4 regions of the Gracilibacillus marinus genome follow, and region 1 is predicted to be linked to each of the others. Evidence: riboswitches for the same ligand, from Rfam matches in the RefSeq annotation. Region 1 holds a riboswitch; each other region holds the start of a gene.
The links. Region 1 has a riboswitch for thiamine pyrophosphate ahead of ACFOZ1_RS12805 (thiamine phosphate synthase). Riboswitches for the same ligand answer to the same signal wherever they lie in the genome.
Positions count from the first base shown of each region.

Region 2: linked by a shared signal. The riboswitch ahead of ACFOZ1_RS09155 (3-oxoacyl-ACP reductase) and the one ahead of ACFOZ1_RS12805 (thiamine phosphate synthase) in region 1 are both predicted to bind thiamine pyrophosphate.
Region 3: linked by a shared signal. The riboswitch ahead of thiC (phosphomethylpyrimidine synthase ThiC) and the one ahead of ACFOZ1_RS12805 (thiamine phosphate synthase) in region 1 are both predicted to bind thiamine pyrophosphate.
Region 4: linked by a shared signal. The riboswitch ahead of ACFOZ1_RS03805 (ABC transporter substrate-binding protein) and the one ahead of ACFOZ1_RS12805 (thiamine phosphate synthase) in region 1 are both predicted to bind thiamine pyrophosphate.

Region 1 covers NZ_JBHSDV010000004.1:72,804-78,476, reverse strand. The annotation lists gene ACFOZ1_RS12825 (MoeB/ThiF family adenylyltransferase) at 1-434, opposite strand, end outside; gene ACFOZ1_RS12820 (thiazole synthase) at 427-1,197, opposite strand; gene thiS (sulfur carrier protein ThiS) at 1,200-1,403, opposite strand; gene thiO (glycine oxidase ThiO) at 1,417-2,535, opposite strand; gene ACFOZ1_RS12805 (thiamine phosphate synthase) at 2,607-3,188, opposite strand; TPP riboswitch at 3,457-3,555, opposite strand; gene ACFOZ1_RS12800 (ferritin-like domain-containing protein) at 3,763-4,209, shown strand; gene ACFOZ1_RS12795 (ZIP family metal transporter) at 4,446-5,261, opposite strand; gene ACFOZ1_RS12790 (M20 metallopeptidase family protein) at 5,499-5,673, shown strand, end outside.
Region 2 covers NZ_JBHSDV010000002.1:269,705-275,377, reverse strand. The annotation lists gene ACFOZ1_RS09165 (MerR family transcriptional regulator) at 1-405, opposite strand, end outside; gene ACFOZ1_RS09160 (LLM class flavin-dependent oxidoreductase) at 484-1,797, opposite strand; gene ACFOZ1_RS09155 (3-oxoacyl-ACP reductase) at 1,832-2,584, opposite strand; TPP riboswitch at 2,700-2,800, opposite strand; gene ACFOZ1_RS09150 (hypothetical protein) at 3,149-3,352, shown strand; gene ACFOZ1_RS09145 (MATE family efflux transporter) at 3,419-4,759, opposite strand; gene ACFOZ1_RS09140 (DUF2254 domain-containing protein) at 4,846-5,673, shown strand, end outside.
Region 3 covers NZ_JBHSDV010000007.1:70,541-76,213, forward strand. The annotation lists gene ltrA (group II intron reverse transcriptase/maturase) at 191-1,465, shown strand; gene ACFOZ1_RS15920 (pentapeptide repeat-containing protein) at 1,649-2,281, shown strand; gene ACFOZ1_RS15925 (hypothetical protein) at 2,335-2,562, shown strand; TPP riboswitch at 3,058-3,172, shown strand; gene thiC (phosphomethylpyrimidine synthase ThiC) at 3,318-5,102, shown strand; partial or broken gene ACFOZ1_RS15935 (GlsB/YeaQ/YmgE family stress response membrane protein) at 5,478-5,645, opposite strand; partial or broken gene ACFOZ1_RS15940 (ATP-binding protein) at 5,632-5,673, opposite strand, start outside.
Region 4 covers NZ_JBHSDV010000001.1:868,349-874,021, reverse strand. The annotation lists gene ACFOZ1_RS03820 (ABC transporter ATP-binding protein) at 1-502, opposite strand, end outside; gene ACFOZ1_RS03815 (ABC transporter permease) at 499-1,251, opposite strand; gene ACFOZ1_RS03810 (MTH1187 family thiamine-binding protein) at 1,278-1,571, opposite strand; gene ACFOZ1_RS03805 (ABC transporter substrate-binding protein) at 1,575-2,570, opposite strand; TPP riboswitch at 2,666-2,777, opposite strand; gene wrbA (NAD(P)H:quinone oxidoreductase) at 2,968-3,564, shown strand; gene ACFOZ1_RS03795 (DUF3221 domain-containing protein) at 3,616-3,966, opposite strand; gene ACFOZ1_RS03790 (SPFH domain-containing protein) at 4,066-5,022, opposite strand; gene ACFOZ1_RS03785 (TPM domain-containing protein) at 5,045-5,673, opposite strand, start outside.

The DNA.
Region 1 (5,673 bases):
ATCCAAGGCACTGCATATTTAATAGCTAAATCATTTATAACTAATCTTGTATCAAAATTATCTGTTGCATCGATAACTAAATCGACTTGTTGTATCAGTTCTTCTAGTTCATCTGCACCTATATCCGCGATGATTGCATCAATATCAATTGTTGAATTTATTTCTACTAATCTATTTTTTGCTGCTATTGCTTTTGGAATTTTCTCTTCCACATCTCTTTCAGTAAATAAATGTTGCCGTTGTAAATTCGTTAATTCCACATAATCTCGATCTGCAATAGTTAACTTTCCGACACCGGCTCGGGCAAGCATTTCGCTACTACTCGAACCAAGTGCACCAACACCAACAATGAGTACATGACTATCCGCTAATTGCTTTTGCCCATTTACTCCAATTTGTTGAAATAATTCTTGTCGATGATAACGCTTATCCACCAATACTAATCCCTTCTTTTGGACTACTTGCTTCAGCATATGTTTTCTTATCTATTCTTCCTGCTTCATATCCTAATCGTCCAGCTTCTATAGCAATTTTCATTGCGTGTGCCATCTTCACTGGATCCTTCGCATTAGAAACAGCTGTGTTCAATAACACTCCATCTGCTCCCATTTCCATAGCAAGTGTTACATCTGACGGAGCCCCGATACCTGCATCGACAATGACAGGAACATTTGCTTGATCAATAATACATTGCATGTTTAATGGATTGATAATTCCTTGTCCGGAACCAATTGGCGAAGCTCCAGGCATGATCGCATGTACACCTAATTGTTCTAAGCGCTTTGCTAAAACAACATCATCTGATGTATATGGTAAAACTGTAAAACCCTCTTCTAATAACATTTCTGATGCTTTCAATGTCTCAACAGGGTCTGGTAATAATGTACGATCACATCCAATTACCTCTACCTTAATCATGTCACATAATCCAGAAGCTTTTGCGAGCTTTGCTATTCTTACCGCTTCTTCTGCTGTTTTTGCTCCAGCTGTATTTGGCAAAAATGTATATTTTTCTAAATCAATCAATTCAAGAAAATTAGGTTGATTTGCATCAAATATATTCATCCTTCTTACTGCAAATGTTAAAACTTCCGTCTCTGAAATATCTACTGCTTCTTTCTGAACTTTAAAGTTAGAATATTTACCTGTCCCCAAAAAAAGTCTTGATTGAAATGTGAATGAACCTATTTTTAACATTATTATCCTCCTCCTACAAAATGGACCAACTCCATACGGTCGCCATGTTTAACTTTTCTATTTGGATGTTCTTCTTTCAACACAATATCGCCATTTAATTCTATGATAACGATTTTATTTTTTAACCCTAATGTATCTATTACGTCAGCTATTGTCTGAATGTCTTCATTGATTGTGACATTCTCTCCATTAATAATTAGTTGCATATCCCTCCTCCTTTCACATAGACATCGATACTTCTCGCTGAATGGAAAAGGCAGACAAATATGATGCTAAAGATTTCTTCTCAATCATATCTGCAATGATTTTTCCTGTGATCGGTGCGAGTAAGATACCATTTCGGTAATGCCCTGTAGCGATATATAACCCTTTTTTATTTGGAATTGCACCAATATACGGATTCTCATCCTTTGTTAGCGGCCTAATACCTGACCAATAATTTTCCACACGCGCTTCTTGTAGTGATGGTATAAGTTCGCAAGCATGATGTAATAAATGAGCAATCGCTTTAACAGAGACACCCTGATCTGTAACGTTAGGCACAGAAGTTGCGCCAATAATTATTTTTCCATTTTGTTTTGGTACTAGATAACATTTAGGACCAAATATGGTTGATTGAATGACAGGAGTTTCTGTCTTTACACTAATACATTCTCCTTTTACTGGAATCATGTCATGTAAAAATTTTGATGTAACAATTGGATCTTTTCCTGTTGCCATAATGACATGGTCTGAATAGTAGACATCTTGTTTCACTTTCACACCAATTACTTCATTACTTTCTTCGATTAGTGAAGTGACAGGACTATGCTCATAAATAATCACACCATTATTTTCACAAGCTTTTGCGTATGCTTTTGTCACGTGAGGAGCAGATACTTGTCCGTCATTTGGTAAATAAATGCCTCCAAGGAAACAAGATGCTAAGTGTTTTTCCTTCAACATTATTTCTTTCACTGACATCACATGGGCATCTTCACCTAGTTTTTGTTGTAATATAGCTACTCCTTGCCATTCCTTTAATTGTTCTTCGGTATACGCGAGCTTCAAAATCCCGTTTTGATTGAATTGTATATCAATCCCACTTTTTTCTTTTAATTCTTCTTGTACAGATGGATACATTGCTCTACTTTCTTTTGCTAATTGAAATAATGGACTATCCTTCTTACATTCACTTTGTGCACCTAACATACCTGCTGCGGCATTGGATGCTCCAGAACCAATCCATTCCTTTTCAAGCAGTAACACACGATAAGAACGTTTACTTAGTTCATAAGCAATTGAACATCCTATTACACCACCACCAATAACAATACAATCGACATGTTTTGTCACCATTTGACACTCTCCTTCGTTAATACTTCAATCTTAAATAGCAATTTCCATTAATGATTTGTTGCTATATTCATCTAAAGTGTATGAACAACGTGATAGATTTCCTTCGCTACTTGCAACGGGAACTCTGCTTCCCAAATAGAAGAAATAATAGCAACACCTTGTACACCACAATCCATTACACTTTTTACGTTTTTTGGTGTAATACCTCCAATTGCAATAACAGGGATAGACACACAATTGATTATTTCTTTTAATGAATGAATGCCTCTAGGAGCTACACCTTTTTTCGAAGTGGATGCAAAGATATGTCCATAAATTATGTAATCCGCAACCTCCTTTTCAGCAAGAATTGCTTCGTCCAAATCATGGACAGATTTTCCACACACTAACTTTGGAAATTTTTGTTTCACTTCAACTACAGGAACACTATGATATGCTAAATGTGTACCACGAACAGACGTAATTGCAGCAACATCTACCCGATCATTTATTAAGATTTTGGATAAGGGAAAACCTAATTGGTGTAATTGCTGAACCAACGAATATATTTCCTTTGCAGTTTTATTCTTTTCACGAATGTGAAAGAAATCAATAAACGGCTCAACAGTCATAACAACATGCAAATCTCTTACCGACAAATAACCATTCGACACAAGATGAACCCCCTCCAATAAAACACCCCCTTAAATTCAAAAGCAAAAGTGCCCGATTAGAAACGTAAGGACTGGAGTGAATCAAACAAAATAAAGGAATCACGATGAGCTTGCGAATCGATGATGACTTATTGATGGTTGATTCGCGAAGTCCTCTAGTTTCTGGGCGCTTGAGCTAGACGATTCAAAAGCGAAAGTGCCCGGTTAGAAACGCAAAAAACCACTCTCCCAATAGGAAGAGTGGTGAAATAGACATAGTATAATACTCGACTATCAACCATCACTTCCCTCCGCTAGTATTAACTAGATCAGGTTATAAGAGTCCGAAAAAAATCGTCTCAGCCAAAAGGCTCCCCTAGTGAATCGATACACATATTTAATTTAATACAACAACAGAATAACATATTTGGTAATACAAGCCAATAGTTTTTTTTGTAATTATATCTATTCAGTAATAATGAATATTCATAATAATTTCCAAAAATAAATAAAAAGTTGTTTATTATTTTTTTATTGGGGAAGATATAGAGTAGACATTAATTAGTAAAGTTAATTATGAAAGGGAGTATTTAATATGGCAAAAGACGAAAAAAAATTACAAGAATTGATTGATGGATTAAACGTGGACTTAGCACATGAATATGCTGCAACAATTCAATACACATATCATGCATCAGTAGTATCAGGATTATATAGATCATTACTTAAACCATTCTTTGAAGATGAAATTACGGATGAGATTGGTCATGCATTATACTTATCAGATAAAATTAAAACATTAGGTGGTATACCAACAACGACACCTGCGAAAGTTGAGCAATTAACAGATGTGCAAGAAATGCTTGAAGCGACTTATAAAGCAGAATCTGAAACAATTGAACGTTATGAAAAACGTAAACAACAAGCAGAAGAATTAGGTTTAACAGAACTTGTAGTAAAACTTGATGATATGATAGCAGACGAAACAAATCATAAAGAAGAAACAGAGAGATTATTACAAGATAAATCATTCTTTAAATAAGCATAAAGATACACCTATGATGAAACGATACAAAGTTCCGTTTTATAAATAATTGCAATTGATAATCAAAGTGAGGATGGAGTTATATAATTCCATCCTCACTTTTCTTTGTAATGTTCAAATCCACCACTATTTATAGTCATTTTTCACAGAAACAAATCATAATAAATCTTAACACTATCCACTTGTTTAATAGTTATGCCAATTGAGCTAGTTATTCATATTTAGTCATCCATTTAGCCTAGTGCCACATCAAGAATCATCATCAAAACAAACCCCACCATTAAGCTCATGGAAGCAAGATCCTTGTTACCTTTTTCTTGAGAGCTCGGAATAACTTCTTCAGCGACAACAAATATCATTGCTCCTGCAGCAAAACTTAATGCATAAGGCAGTAATGGTTCAATAAATGCCACAGCTAATGCACCAATTACTGCTGCAATAGGTTCAACCATACCTGAAAATTGTCCGTAAAGAAAACTTTTTCTGCGGGACATACCTTCGCCTCTTAAAGGCATTGAAACCGCCACACCCTCGGGAAAGTTTTGAATACCTATACCAAGTGCAAGTGTCAAAGCACCCGCTAAAGTAGCTTCTGTACCTCCATTTGCAAGTGCACCGAAAGCAATACCCACTGCTAAACCTTCTGGAATATTATGAAGAGTGATGGCAAGAACTAACAATGTACTTCTGTTTCTTTTATTAGGTAAAAATCCTTCCGCTTTGCTATCAGATGTATTTGGATGAAGATGAGGTAACATCTTATCAATTGCCCATAAAAAAAAACCACCTAATAAAAATCCAATTGCTGCTGGAAACCAAGCACCTATATCATTATCCTCGGACATTTCTATTGCTGGGCCTAATAAAGACCAATAACTTGCTGCAATCATAACACCTCCAGCAAATCCTAACATGCTATCTAGTAATCGCTGGTTTATTGTCTTTGTTGCAAAGACGAGCATAGCTCCAAGCGCAGTCATTCCCCATGTAAATAACGTAGCAATAAATGCTTGTCCCACAGGATTAAAGTTTTGAAAAAATTCAACCAAAAAAAGGACTCCTTTCTTAGAAATAAACTAGGAATCAGAATGTTCTCTTAAGGAAAGATTTTAGGTCTAAGTGAACAAATAGTCAACTATCTACTCTTCATACTATCTGAAATATTTATATGTCTATAATAGCAACATATCAATCTAGTTCCTTACTTTCACTGCTTGTTATTTTTAATTTCCCACATCTAATTTATACTGTCATGATATAATGATTAAAAAAGGGGGAACTTTGTAATGCTTGCTGATTTAATTCAATCCATAGAAGCTGATTATCCAAATATGGTCGAAACAAGACGTTATTTACATGCACATCCTGAGTTATCCTTTAAAGAAAAGAACACTGCTGCATTTATAGAAGCATTTTATAAAGAATTAGGCATCCCATCTAGAGCAAATGTCGGTGGTAATG
Region 2 (5,673 bases), on a different contig from region 1:
ATACACTTCTTTTTTATCTGCATTTTGTTGGTATAATTGAATCAATTTTTGGACAGATGGTAAATCAATCTTTCCATTTAACATGACTTCATTCAGTAATCCTTGAATCGTTTTTTCCATTTCTATGATTCTCTTTTTTTCGTTTCTGACATAGCCTAATTGTTTCTTCAATCCTGTAAACCAATCATGCTCTGTATCTGCTAACATCTCTTTGATTTCCTCTAATGTGAAGCCAAGTGACTTGAGAAACTGAATTTCTTGTAGCTTTTTTAACTCTTTTTCTCCATATAACCTATGCCCACCTTCTGTCTTACCTGCTGGTGGTAGCAAGTCGATTTGGTCATAGTAGCGCATTGTCCGAACAGTGATACCTGTTTGCTTAGTAACTTCCTTAATTGTTAACAAAAGCGACACTCCCATCTTTGTATTAAGTATAGTATACAAAATGACGTAAGGTCACTTTCAAGAGGAAATTTAAAAAAGTTACACAGTTGTTAAATCTAAATGCTCGCGAAAAGTATTTCCTGTATATTCTGTTCTGAAAATACCTCTTCTTTGCAATTCTGGAACAACTAATGCAACAAAATCTTCTAAACTACCAGGCAATGTAGGTGGCATCAAATTAAATCCATCCGCTACACCTGCGTCCAACCATTCTTCCATCTGATTCACAATATCTGTTGGTGTGCCTACGATAGTGAAATGTCCACCTCCTGCATTTAGATATCCTAATAATTCCCTTACAGTCGGATTCGTATCATGTATAATCTCGAGAATTGTTTCATAACGACCAACAGGACCAGTAAATGCTTCAACTGGAGGTAGTGGTGGTACTTTTTGATCTAATTCCCAATTGGAACAGTCTTGTTGAACAAAAAAACTCAGTTGTTTTAAAGCCGTTTCAATAGGTAACAACTCATCTAAAGCTCTTTTTTTCGCTAAAGCTTCCTCGTAGGTTCGTCCAACATATGTAACTAATCCAGGAAATATTTTAATATGTCGATGGGTAGAGAGTGTTTGATTCATTTGGTCATCTAACTTTTTCCTGAACCTCTTTGCTTGCTTTATGTTCCAAGAAACGGAATATACGGCATCTGCATAGTTGACAGCTAGAGCAATACCTTGTTTCGAAGCGCCTGCTTGCATAGCTACCGGTTTACCTTGTGGGCTCTTTGGTGTGGTGGAAGGTCCTTGTACTTGAAAGTAATGCCCATCATGATGAAAAGGTTGAATGCTAGATGCATCGATTAACTTTCTTTCGGAACGATTGTGTAAAAATGCGTTTTTGTCCCAAGACTCAAACAGCTTATTCATTACTTCAGCGAACTCTTCTGCCTTCTCATAACGTTTCGCATGTGGTGGGAGTTCTTTCATACTATGGTTTTGTGCCTCTAAATCTGTCATAGATGTAACGAGATTCCAACCAACACGTCCTTTTGTTATATGATCCAAACTTAATAGTTGTCGTGCAGCTGTGTAAGGATTGGAAAACGTACTAGAAATCGTAGAGACCAATCCAATATGTTTGGTCACTTGTGCAATTGCTGTTAAATTAATGAGTGGATCAAACCAAAATGCTGGCATCATATTAGGATGATTAGCCGCGAATGATTGGTTGTCAGCAAAGAATACAGCATCAAAGAGCCCTTTCTCTGCTAACTGTGCTAAGGATTGGTAATACGTGATATCACCAATCCGTTCTACACTTGAATCAGGCAACAGCCATGCCGCTTGATGATGGCCCGTTCCATATAGTAACACACCTAAATGAAGTTGCTTCCTTTCGTTTCTTTCCATTTATAGAACACCTCAAAATCTATCATTTTTTCTATTAATTCATTGTCAATCCGCCGTCGACTGTAATATTCTGCCCTGTAATTCCATCTGCATTTTCTGAAGCTAAAAAAGCGACCATATTGGCTACATCTTGAGGTGTCGTTACTTTTTTCAATGGAGTGGATTGTGCAATCAAGTCAAATACTTCAGGCGTTGTAACAGCACTTGCATCTGTTGTTTTCAATAGACCACCTGAAACTACATTTGCTTTTATTCCGAAAGTACCTAGTTCTGCAGCGATATTTCGCGTAAAACCTATCAATCCAGCTTTTGCCGTCGTATATTCATGATATGGGACAACTGGATTTTGATATAAATTCGTTCCAATATTAATGATTGTTCCTTTTTTTCGTTCGATAAATTGTGGAATTACACTTTGACATGTATGAAATGCCGCCTTTAGAGTCCCATCTAGCTGCTTTTGGTAATCCTCCCAATCTAGCTCTGCAAAAGGCTTTTGTTGTGTTGGGTCAAATTTGAAGTCTACTAGTGCATTGTTTACAACAACATCTATTTGGCCAAAATACGCTGTTGCCTTCTCTACCAGTTGATTCACTTCTTCTCTATTCGTTACATCTGCTTGAAGTGCAATGGCTGTTCCTTCCACTGCCTCCGCTACAAGCGCCAACGCAGCCTCTTTACTTTTGTTGTAATTAACAACAACTTGGAATCCTTGCTGCAACAATGTTTGTACAATTACTTTTCCTAAACCTCGACTACCACCTGTTACTAATACTGTTCTAGACATTTTGACAACTCCTCTATTTTTTTGCATCAAAAAATGCACAACAGACCCGTAGGAAAGTTGCGCATAAACAAATAATGACATATCAAAAAACAAAGCACACGTGTACTTTATGTATGTATTATAGTTAACACTTTCCTACGCTAGTTCTAACTAGTTCAGGTTCAAAGGGTTTGAGTACACACTCATCTCAGTTAAAAAACACCCCTAGTGCATCTATTTGAATTATCTTCGATGTTACCTTTGTCAGAAAATTATGTCAAGTCATAACAATATTTACTTTTACATCCAACCATCTTTAATTAACAAACTTAGACGGTGGTATGTTGTAAAATTTATTAAATACTTTGGAGAAACTATATGAATCTGGATAGCCGAGCTTACTTATGATTTATAGAACAGCATATTGTTTCGGCTTACACTTATATCTCCCAGGCCACCAACTAAAATTGTGAATATCACTTAACAAGGTACTACTTTTTTATTAAAAGCACTCTTATATTTGGCTTTTAATGTTAAAATAGTAATTAATTACGATTACAATATGTGGACAGGAGGAAGGTAAGAGTGAATAGAAAATTACCTAAAAAATATTCCATACTATTTTTTATAGCTATTTCTTTAACCATTTTGATAAGAGTTTACAGTGTAGTAACTGATGGCAAGAACTTGTTCTCCATCTATAGTTTAGACATACTAATTCTATTGATTATATTGATTGTGAACGTCATCGTATTTATGTTTAGTAAGTCTAATAGCGAGGAAAGTTGAGAGTTTTTTTGCTCTGCAGATGTTTGTGGTACTTATCACATTGAAGGAACAATCCACCTCTGAAAATCAAACCCCCAACTCTTTCTCTCGCCATTTCCCAAACCGAAAATACATGTAAGCCAAAATACTACTAATTACGAAACTACTGCCAATCCCAATAGCGATACCTGCTTCCCCGAACAGTTTGGCACAAAAGGCAGACAACGGATAACGGAGCACCCAAAAGGAAATAATGTTCAGAAAGAGTACTTGATACATCGCACCAGATGCTCGTACAATACCGTTTAAAACAAAATTAATACCTAAAAACGGATAACATAATGCGACAATTTGAATAAATGTAGTACCGAAAGAAGCTGCATCCACTTCTTGGACAAATAAGCTAATGCCATATTTAGCTAATGGAATCGTAAGTAACCCTAGTGCGAACATTATGACAAAATTATAAAGAACAGCAACTTTCGTGATTTGATGCACACGTTTATAATTTCCAACACCAATATTTTGTCCTGCCATGCTATTTACCGCTGTACCCAATGCATGTGCTGGTAACATAATAATACTATCAAGTCGCTGTGCTGCACTATAACCTGCCACAACCGCTGGTCCAAATCCTGTTACGACAGTCATAATCGCAGCCATCCCAGCTGATATCATCATCATTTGTAACCCTGAAGGAATCCCTAGGTTTAAGATGAGTTTCACTTCTTTACTTTTCGGAATATAAGGTATCGGAAATGGAGCGAGCTTACGCTTAATAATCAATGCAATTCCAATTACACAAGACAACCCTTGGGAAAAAATCGTCGCATATGCCGCTCCAGCAACTCCTAATTGCGCACCCCAAATAAGCAATGGATCTAATACAATATTACATACAACCGCAATAGCGACAATGCGAAGTGGAGTTCTGCTATCGCCAATCGCTCTCAGAACTGTACTAATAAAATTGTAGCCAAACAAAAACAATATTCCGACAAAATTAATCCGTAAATACGTGGTCGCCTCTTTTATCATGCTTGAAGGGGTACCAAGTAATCGTAATAATCCTTCAGAGAAGACATATCCAAATGTCCCCATCACCAGTGCTAATACTGTCAAGACGACGACAAACCCATTTAAATAACGCTTTAATCCAGCTTCGTCTTTCTTCCCTTTTTGTTGAGACAAGATTGTTAAAGATGCATTGCTAAGCCCGATTGCAAATGCAAGCATCGTGAAAATGATTGTACTTGCCACACCGACAGCACCTAACGCTTCATCACCTAGCAAATTCCCGACCCATAAGCTATCAACAAATTGATACGATGTCTGTAATAAATTTGCAATAATTAATGGCCCTGAAAAGACAATTAACTGTTTCAAAATATTCCCTTTTGTAAAATCATGTTGTTTCTTTGTATTCAATGCAAACAGCCTTTCTTCACAATGGTTATCAAATCCAATATCACTTATAATAATACTACAACTTACTAAAGAGAGAAGGTACAATCATGCTCAAGCATTTTTGGTATCGGATTCAGCAACAACTATGGGTCATTCCAGCCATTTATGTACTTGTCACAACAATACTCATTCTATTCATTCAATTGATTGACCATCAAGTACTCGCAAAATGGAGTGATTTCTTCCCATCTGTCATTCTTACAAGCCCAGACCTTGCGAAGGATACACTTGGTGTGATTGCTGGTGCCCTGTTAACAATGACAACAATCACATTCTCGACGACTATGGTTGTACTTACAACCTATTCGTCTCAATTCTCACCACGAACGTTACAGAACTTTTTGACAGATAAAAAGACATTGCACGTTCTTGGTGTCTTTATCGCAGGATTTTATTATTCTGTTGTGTCATTAGTTCTCGTACGATTAAATACAGATGCAGAAGTATTGTTATCTGCGACTGTTGGTGTATTGATTTCGTTACTATGCTTAGGTTTTTTCGCCTTTTTCATCCAACATGCAGGAACATTTATGCAAGTATCCAATTTGATCCGAAATCTTGTGAATGAAGGGAACGACCGTGTCGAGAAATTAGAATCCTTTTACAAAAAAGAGTGTGTGGTTACAAGTCCATCTACTGTCGACACTTATTCCTACAAGCACGAATTATTTTTTCCATCACATGGCTATGTCCAAATTATCGATACAGACCTTCTATTTCAACAAGCAAAGAAAATCGATGCAAGAATAGCTATCCAAGTAGAAATCGGCGTATATGTCACACCGAAAGACTGCGCATTACTCGTACACACAAATGAAGAAGAAATCGATGAAACAGCTCTACTTCATGCCATTACAATCGGGAATGAACGAAAC
Region 3 (5,673 bases), on a different contig from region 1:
TGAGAAGTCAGCCGAAGTCGTAGTAGTGACCATAGTCATGAAGGACGGAACAATTTATAGTGTTTCTACGCCATGATTGCACGAAGGATATATTTCAGAATGTGTTAATGAGGAAAATATGAGCGTATCTCAGAGGATACTCAAAAGTGAAATGTCTTTTCGTCACATGAAAGGAAAGGAAGGAACGAGTGTGGAACTTTTAGAGGAAATCTTAAGTAATCAAAATATGAATGAAGCCTACAAACGTGTATACCGCAATAAAGGTGCGAGTGGAGTTGACGGGGTAAGTGTAGAAGAATTGAAAGCACACCTCAGAGAACACAAAGATGAACTCCGTACGCAAATACGAAAGAGAAAGTACAAACCAGCACCTGCACTGCGAGTAGAGATTCCAAAAGAGAATGGAAAAATGCGTAAGTTAGGCATTCCTACAGTTGTCGACAGAGTGGTTCAACAAGCTATCAATCAGAAACTAAGCCCGATTTTTGAACAACAATTCAGCGAGTATAGTTATGGTTTTAGACCAGGACGCAGTTGCGGAATGGCAGTAACCAAAGCGCTAGAATATATCAATGATGGACATAGTTGGTTGGTAGATATTGATTTAGAACGTTTCTTTGACACCGTTCATCACGACAAGCTGATGAGAATTATTCCCCAGACGATTAAAGATGGAGATGTCATATCTCTCATAAGGAAATATCTCGTTAGTGGTGTAATGGTCAATGGAAAATACGAGGATACACCACTTGGAACTCCTCAAGGAGGGAACCTGAGTCCACTCTTAAGTAACATCATGTTGAATGAGTTGGACAAGGAATTAGAACTGAGAGGATTGTGTTTCGTTAGATACGCAGATGATAGCCTAATTTTCGTTAGAAGTGAAAAGGCAGCGAATCGAGTACTTACTTCTATTACAAAATTTATCGAAAAGAAATTGGGATTGTTAATAAATGTGGAGAAGAGTAGAATATCTCGTCCTACTAAAACAAAGTTCTTAGGGTTTGGTTTCTATTTCGATTCAAACCAAAAGAAATTCCAGCTAAGACCACATCCAAAATCAATTCAGAAATTTGAAAGAAAGTTACGTCAGTTAACGAAACGAAACTGGAGTATTTCTTTAGACGTTAGAATCGTTAAACTGAGACAAGTCATTTATGGGTGGGTCAATTACTTTAAGATAGCCAATATGAAAAGAGTACTTGGAATAATCGACGCGAAGTTGCGTTCTAGACTACGTGTGATTATTTGGAAACAATGGAAGAAGAACCAGAAAAGAATTAAATCTCTCGTACGACTTGGCATTCCTCTCGAGGAAGCCAAGGGTCTAACTCACTGTCGAAAAGGTTATCGTTTTATTGGACTATCGAAGGTAGTTCAAAGGGCTTTATCTAATAAACGCTTAAGGCAAAGAGGAATCCCCTTTGCCCAAGACTATTATTTAAAAGTACACACTGTGATATAAATTGAACCGCCGTATACGGAACCGTACGTACGGTGGTGTGAGAGGGGCGAAAAGTTTAATCAACTTTTCCCTCTACTCGATTTCTTAAAGCTATACCCTTGTAAGAGATCGACCGTTCCTTTATATTTGTATCTAGAAGCTAAATAAATGATTGAAACTCTTTGGAAAGTAGGTAAGTTTACAATGAAGATTGATGTACCTAAGATTCCTGAAAATTTAAGTGATAAAAGATTTACAGATATTTTTTACGAAGAAGATTTAGAATTTGAAATGTGTATGATCTCAGACTCGGATTTTAACAACGAAGTACTTCATCGAGTGAGATTATATAAAACAGTGATTAAGAATTGTAATTTTACAAATACAGATTTTAAACGTATAGATCTTACCGATGTAGTTTTTAAGAATTGCGATTTATCTAATGCTGATTTAAGTAATGCTTCCATCAATCGAGTGGAGTTTATTAATTGTAAGTTGCTAGGCAGCAACCTAACAGAATCTTATATTGGTAATACAAGATTTAAGGATTCCATTCTTGATATGGTTATGTTCGGTAACTCAAAGTTTGAAAAGGTAATTTTTGATAATGCTGAATTAGAAGGCGCTGACCTTTATGATTGTAAGCTTAAAAAAGTAGAATTCCTTTCGTGTAATCTTAATGATGCAAGCTTTGATGGAACACCTTTAAAAGGAATTGATCTAAGCTCTTCCCATTTTGATTCTTTAATTGTTTCTATAGAGAATTTAAAAGGCTGTATAGTATCAACGTCTCAGGCGATACAATTCGCTTCGTTATTAGGATTAAAAATTAGATAATAGTATTTAATCCTTTTAAGTTCGTAAGTAAATAGGATGTTGAAACTAGAAAAATGCTAAGCACAGTAGTAAATGATGAAAAAGTAACTTTTTCATTCAATCCATCTATTTCTGAAGATACTAAAGCAACAGAAACATTTACATTTGAAGAATTAGAAATTAATAAAAATGTAGATGAGAAAACTCTAAAGAAAGAATTGGAAAAGAAGTTTCAGGCTTGGGTTTTGAATAAACTTAATATCTCTTACAGTATTGTTATCGAAGAATCTTTTGAAAAATAAACCAAGTAACATTCAATAAATATACAAAAGTGAAATTTAAATAATTATTGTTCTAAATGAGAAGAAATATAGATTCTAGAATGCTTTAAAAGAATATATTATATTTAACAAAGAGAGTATACAGAAAGGAGAGACTAGCCTATGAAGAAGAATTTGTTTTATTTTTTCTTAGGTGTTGTTGCTTATTTTGTTATATCTACGCTTATACAGTCATTGTAGAAGTGATATGAAAAGATTTATATTTACACATTTTTGTAACTGGAATAGTAGGTATGAAGGCAAAATTTAGGAAAGATTTATAATTAGTAACAGCACTTTCGCTTGCATTGACTAACTATTTCTAAAAGTTTGCTGCGAAAAAAATAACTTTACTGCTGAAGTCTTCTCTCGAATAAACATGTATTTTACAACACAAATAATAGTTCTTTTGAATTGTTTTCGGAATATTCCTTTTATATTTATCGAAGTTCATATATAATGAAAACAAATTGAATAAGAAATAACTAGGGGAGTCCAATGAGTTGGACTGAGAAAGAAACGCGATGAGGTTTCTTGACTCTTGGGACCTGATCTGGTTCATACCAGCGTGGGGAAGTTAAATTGATTCATGTAGCATATTACTTCTGTATACATTTTAGCCGGGTCCAGCCAATTTATTGGATGCCGGCTTTTTTATGTTTGTCAAAAGTCTAGCTATTCCACTTGTTATGTGCCATATCTCGTCCTTTAACTCACAAAAAGGAGAGATTTTTTTTATGTCAACTATTTCATTAAACAAAGAAAGTATTTCCATCAAAACGAATGTACCAGGTAGTAAAAAAGCGTATGTAACAGGTTCTAGGCCGGATATTCGAGTACCTATGCGTGAAATTGAATTAAGTCCAACTACAGGGGTCTATGGTGAAGAAGAAAATGAACCTGTGCGTGTATATGATACGAGCGGGCCATACACGGATGAAGATTATACGGTAGATATTACAAAAGGTTTATCTCCTATTCGTCGTTCATGGATTCAAGAGCGTGGGGATGTCGAGCAATATGATGGAAGGGAAATCAAGCCTGAGGATAATGGATACAAAGATATAAAGGATCCGCGTGCAAACCATCAGGTGTTTCCAGGTTTAAAGAGAAAACCACTTCGCGCAAAAAAAGGGAAAAATGTGACACAACTCCATTATGCGAGAAAAGGAATCATTACACCTGAAATGGAGTTTATTGCCATTAGAGAGAATATGACACCTGAATTCGTACGTGACGAAGTGGCCAAAGGTAGGGCCATTATTCCCTCAAATATCAATCATCCAGAAGCAGAACCGATGATTATCGGTCGCAATTTCCATGTGAAGATTAATGCAAATATTGGAAATTCTGCCGTTTCATCTTCTATTGAAAATGAGGTGGAAAAAATGATTTGGGCAACTCGTTGGGGAGCTGACAATATCATGGATTTGTCCACAGGGAAAAATATCCATACAACCCGGGAATGGATTGTGCGTAATTCACCTGTTCCAATCGGTACAGTGCCAATTTATCAAGCACTTGAAAAAGTAAATGGGATCGCAGAAGATCTCACTTGGGAGATCTACCGTGATACATTAATTGAACAAGCGGAACAAGGTGTTGATTATTTTACGATCCATGCGGGCGTTTTATTACGATATGTCCCCTTAACAGCAAAACGTGTAACAGGTATTGTATCCCGTGGTGGATCGATTATGGCACAATGGTGTTTATTCCACCATAAAGAAAACTTCTTATATACTCATTTTGAGGAAATTTGTGAGATTATGAAATCATATGATATTGCATTTTCTCTAGGAGATGGTTTACGTCCAGGCTCGATTGCCGATGCAAATGATGAAGCACAGTTTGCGGAATTGGATACACTAGGTGAATTAACGAAAATTGCTTGGGAGCATGATGTTCAAGTGATGGTAGAAGGACCGGGACATGTGCCCATGCACTTAATCAAAGAAAATATGGATAAGCAATTGGAAGTGTGTAAAGAAGCTCCTTTTTATACACTTGGACCACTTACAACAGATGTCGCTCCGGGCTATGACCATATTACATCTGCCATAGGTGCGGCAATGATTGGCTGGTATGGTACAGCCATGCTATGTTATGTAACTCCAAAAGAACATCTAGGTTTACCCAATAAAGATGATGTTCGAGAAGGGGTCATTACGTATAAAATTGCGGCACATGCTGCTGATCTAGCAAAAGGACATCCAGGGGCACAAATAAGGGATGATGCCTTATCAAAAGCCCGTTTTGAATTCCGTTGGAGAGATCAATTCCATTTATCTTTAGACCCTGAACGTGCCATGGAATATCATGATGAAACATTACCAGCAGAAGCGGCGAAAACCGCACACTTTTGTTCCATGTGCGGACCTAAATTTTGCAGCATGAGAATCTCTCAAGATATTCGGAATTATGCAAGAGAAAATAAGCTGAAGATGGATGAAGTCATTGAAAAAGGAATGAAGGAAAAGGCCCAAGAATTTAAACAAACAGGCGGTAATATATACTCATAATTTTTCGAAAGGGGTAAGGTAATCAAATGAAAGTCGAAAAAATTGAAAAAGAAATCAATCAACTAAAGACTCGCCTTGATTTTTTACAGGGGTGTCTAAAAGAAATTCAACAAAATTGTGATCACCAATATTTTGCAAAAAATTCGTATTACGAACAATGCACAGAATGTAATAAAGTAAATGTTCTATACTACTAATAATAGAAAAATACTTCCCCATGATTATAATATGAATGATGCACCTTCCTGTAGAGTAAAAGAAAGTTCACTTTGCAAATGCAATAAGAGAATGATTACTTTGTCTTAAAAGAATAATAATTAAAATAAAGCGGGTTAGCATGAATCCTTTGAGCCAATCCGCTTTTTAATCAATCTATTATTTTTTCGAACGACTTAATATTGCACTGGTAATCGCAATAACTAAGATAGCTCCAATTAATGTAGGGATGATATTAAAGCCACCGATTTCTGGCCCGAGATCTCCCATGATAATGGAACCTAACCAACCACCAACGATACCCGCAATGATATTACCAATTACACCACATAATACTTACGACCGTTGCGTGGTG
Region 4 (5,673 bases), on a different contig from region 1:
TTTGCATATCTAATCTTGTCAGTTCATCTAGAGCCGAAAAGGGCTCATCTAAACAAATAAATGATTGTGGACTTAATAAACTACGAACAAATGCCACTCGTTGACGCATCCCACCAGATAATTGATGCGGAAATGCATGTTGATAGTCGATTAGACCTGCCCGCTCTAACATTTTGATTGCTTTTTGCTTGTCAGGCTTTCCATTTATCTCTTGTGACAATAATACATTGTCAAGAATAGTTCGCCACGGAAAAAGAGAAGGAGTTTGTGGCATATAACTAATCGAACCACGCTTACCAGTTATCTCCTTATTATCAATATAAATCGAACCCTCATCTGGTGTAAAAAGTCCACCAATCATATGAAATATCGTACTTTTTCCACTTCCTGAAGGACCTAATAAAGCGACAAATTCACCCTCATGCACTTCCAAGTCTAATTTGTTCAGTATTTGCTTGTCTCCGAATTGCTTAGATACTTGCTTGATGTCGAGTGTACTCATTGGTGCTCCTCCCTTCTCCATTTAAGGAAGTGTCTTTCTAATAAAAGAATAATCGCGAAATAAACAAAGCATAATAACATAATAAACAATATCGCTACAAACACTCGGTCTGTTCTAAAAGAAGAGGAAGCTAATGTCATGTATACTCCTATTCCTTCATTTGCACCCAACCACTCAGAAATCACTGCACCCATCACACTATATGTTGCTGAAATTTTTAGCCCAGAAAAGATTGCAGGTAATGCATATGGTAATTCAAGCTTTAGAAAAATTTGCTTCTTATTCGCACCTGCCATTTTCATATAATGAATCAGTTCTGGGCTTGTCTGTTTTAACCCGTCAATTGTGGCGACGGCAATCGGGAAAAAGCAGACAAGTATAATAATTAAAAGCTTTGGTGTTATTCCAAATCCAAACCAAATGACTAATAAAGGTGCAAGGACAATGATTGGAATATTTTGTGACACAATAAGAAGTGGATACAACGCTTCTTTCCATTTTGGTAACAAGTGTAAAATCATCGCAATAACAAAGCCGATTGTAATGCTTGCAAAAAATCCAATTGTCGCTAATTTTACTGTTGCATAGATATGATGTTCATAATTAGACCAATTCTCATATGCTTCCAATAAGATGTTGGTAGGAGCAGGTAAGATCCATTTAGGAATTTCTAGTACGCGTGTACTTACTTCCCACAATACTATCATGAACATAATGAGCAGAACTGGTGATGTTACTCGCTTGATCATCGGCAAGCACCTCCATCTATTCGGTATTAATCGTATTTTGCAGTTAAGTCATCCATCGATGCTTGTTGATCTGCTCTTGTATAAACTTTTATTTGAGAAATATTACTTGGACAACCTAGTTCTAACATTTTTATATTCATTTGTTCTACAACGTGAAGTAACTGAGATAATTCCCCTTCCATTGTCGTTTCCAATGGACCAACTTTATACTTTACACCGGCATTTTGAATTATTTCGATTGCCTTATCAACATATGGAATCACATCTTCTCCATTTGGTGTTTTAGGAATGATTTGAATACTTACTAATGCTTGTGCCATTCATTACTCCTCCTCTGGTAAAAATTCATTTGTAAATGCTTGTTGTACATCTAGTTCTTTGTCTAATAAACCATTATCAAACATCCACGTCGCATAATTTTGCCACACGGATTTACTTTGTATTCCCCACTTTTCGGCATCGTCTATATATTTTGACGCTAACCATTCCTGACTTGCCTTCACTAATTCAGAGTCCAAATCTGGAACTGCCTCAATTAATATGTCCGCTGCTTCTGTTGGTTGATTTATTGCAAATTCATAGCCTTCCGACACAGCTTGTAATAACTTACGAACGGTCTCCGGATTTTCCTCAATCATTTCTTCGTTTGTCGTGATTACTGGTGTGTAGTAGTCTAACTTCTCAGAGTAATCTGTTAAATAGAGCATATCTAATTCTACCCCTCGCAATTCTGCTTCAATACCTGTCCATCCATAGTAAATCCAAGCAAAATCGATATCACGTTCCACTGCTGTAAAGAAATCTGTATTTCCCATATTGATAATCGATACGTCCTCCACAGATGTGCCTTCTTGTTTCATAAGTGAGTCAATCACAGCTGCTTCTACTGGCGCACCCCAACCACCATATGTTTTTCCAACAAAGTCTTTTGGTGATTGAATTCCTTTTTCAGTAGGTGCTGCAAATCCAGATGTATTGTGTTGAATAATTGCAGCAATGGACACAATCGGAATGTCTTGCACCCGCGCCTCTGTTACTGCTTCTTGCGCGCTGATACCAAATTCAGCTTTTCCTGATGCAACCGTTTGATCTGCACCAGCTTCTCCAGGTAAGATAATTTCGACATCTAACCCTTGTTCCTCAAAGTATCCTTTCTCCTTTGCTACATATAGACCTGTATGATTTGTATTCGGAGTCCAATCTAGCACTAATGTTACTTTCTCTAAATCAGCATCTTCTTCAGTTTGTGTTTCTCCATCATTACTACATGCAGAAAGCACGGCAATCGTAATAATCAATAGATAAAATATTTTTTTCATTTAAAATCCCCCTAATATTTTTAAAAATATGTATAGTATATTTTTTTACGCATAAAAATAAGCTCTAGACATCAGTCTAGAGCGCATATAGTTATAATTACTATCCATATGTTCCCTACGCTGGTGCTAGCCAGATCAGGTTCTAAGGGTCAGTATCTATTAAGGACACAATCTCAACTGGCCACACCAGTCCCCCTACATTCCACTTATAAAGTTGTATACCAATACTTTGACACATATCAACAAAATGTTCAAGTATTTTATAAGCATTTCATTCGCTTTCAGTGAAATGAATAGGTATGATGGTGAATGTCTTGAATTTGAGATAATGTATATTTTTATCTTTTCAAGAGACGATAATATATGTGTACAGTTAGTGGAAAGGGAGTTTTTTTTAATGACAAAAGTTGCAGTTATCTATTACAGCTCAACAGGTACAAATTATACACTTGCTAATTGGGCAAAAGAAGCAGCAGAAGAAGCTGGTGCAGAAGTAAAAGTAGTACGTGTGCAAGAAACAGCACCAGAAGCTGCAATCCATTCAAATGAAGCATGGAAACAACATTTAGAGGAGACGATGGATGTTCCTGTTGCGACATCTGATGATATAGAATGGGCAGATGCGATTATCTTTAGTATGCCAACTAGATTCGGGAATGTTCCATCACAAATGAAACAATTCATCGATATGCAAGGTGGGCTTTGGGCATCAGGTAAGACAGCGAACAAAGTAGTTACCGCAATGTCCTCTGCTTCTAATCCACATGGTGGTCAAGAGGCAACATTACTTAACTTCTATACTACAATGATGCACTGGGGTGCAATTATCGTACCACCAGGTTATACGGATTCTGTTACTTTTGGCGCAGGTGGTAATCCATATGGTACAAGTGTTACACAAGCACCTGATGGAACACTCGTTGAAGATGTGGAAGCAGCTGTCAAACATCAAGCAAAACGTGTCGTGGATGTTGCTACTAAAATGCACGGATAATAAAACAAAGAGCCTGTTCTTTCTCAATTTGCAGAAGAACAGGCTGATTTATTAATTTTCATTTTTGACCTTTTCCATCTTCATTGCAGTACTTTGTCCGGGATATGATTCTGCAACTACACTATACGTAACAACAACTTTATCACCTAATTGAAGTGAATTTAAAAACGAATCTTCTAATTCTGAGACCTTGAAATAGATAGCATTCCCCATTTTTTCATACATCTCTTCTTCTTTCAATTGTTCCACATTTGTTTCTAAATACTTTTCAGTGACTAAAATTGTATCATCCGTTATTTTTGCAATGTATCCAATCATTTCGTCATTGTTCTTGACTTCTCCATCTGAACTACAAGCAATTAGAGCTAAAGACAACAATATAAAAACAATCATTTTCTTCATAGTATATTTTCCCCTCTTTATTTGTATTATTTGTCGGTTAGAGATAGGAAAAGTTACAATTATCATTCATATATTGTTTAAAAATACAATTATTTTTGATTAATTATTTACTAATTTATGGCCACAATTTCCACAAAAGTTCATTCCTTCTGTTTTTGTACCACAATTTGGGCAGAAATTAGAAATAGCTTGTGTGCTTTTAGTTTCTTTCTTATCATTATCGCGAATCATTTCTTTTGCCATATTCATGCCCATCATCATTCCAGCGATATCGGTTGCAGGTGAGCCTCCACCATTTTTTTCATTTGAAAGCGAATCTGCAAAGGCCACTTCTTTATATCTATGCATATCACCAATCATACCATGTGAAGCTGATTTTGTTATCATTTCTTGTATTTCTTTAGGATAATTAAAGCTCATAATGTTAAATCTAGTTATTGTTAATCCATCATTCAGTAATTGCATATCTAAATCTTCCTGTATTCCACTTGCAATTTCGAATGAGTTAGCCTGTAAATTAAACATATCTTTGCCTTCTTTAGAAATCCACTTCATCAACAACTGATCAAGTATTGCTGTAATGCGTAACTTCACATCTTCAACAAAATAGTTCTCTTTCACACCTACAATCTCATCAATTAATTTTACATAATCCGTTACTTTAAATTGAAAAGTACCATTTGCTCGTATTGGTAATCCACCTGGGAGCTGTGGTGTCGGTATATGAACCGCACTTTTTGTCCCCCATTTAACTGTAAATTCTTTTGTATTTACGAATAATACTTCTATACGTATACCACTATTAAAACCAAATTTGAAACCTTTTAATGTTGAGAGTAATGGGATAATTTCTGATTCTATTTCGTATTCACCGTCGTCTTTAAATACACCTTCAATTTTCCCTTGATTAAAAAAAACAGCATCTTGACCTGGGCGTATAATTAATTTACTACCTTTTTTGATTTCATTGTTGTTCCACTTCCAAAAAATCATGTCATCTCTAAATTCTTCCCATTCCACTACATTCGAAAACTGTCCCTTGAATAAATTAAACATCCTATTCCATCCTTTCTTCTAGTTAAAAACTACCTCTACTCCCAGTATGCGAGTGTCCACCACTAGTTACACCGCCACCACCAGAGTTATTATCATTCTTTGGTATCTTCGTTCTCGTGACTGTTTTATATGTAAATACATCACGCTTTGCTTTTATTCTCGAATTATCCACATATGTCTGGTGTGACACGGTGACCTTGCCACCCATATTAAACAACATTATACCAACAATCGTAGCAGCAATAATTAGTGCAATAATCAATTGGAACCATGTTTTTAAAAATATATTATTAGGGCTTATAGGCATACCGATATGACGGTCTACTTCCTTAATAAATTGTTCTATTGCTAAATCAAATTTGTTCTCTGAGAGAAATGGAGTAATATCTTCTCTTATTTCATCCAATCGACTATTCGTCAAATACTTTTGATAATCTCCAAAGCCTGCTAAGTACACTTCTCTTCCTTTTAAATCAATTGTCAAGATAGCCGTATTACCATATTCTTTTTCATAGCCAAACTTATATTGATCATATGCATCTTGTGTATACTTTTCAATATCTATCCCATTGCCTTTAAGATTTTCTTCTATTATGACAATAATATCTATTTCACTCTCTTGACTGATTTCTTCTGCTAGTGAAGACAATT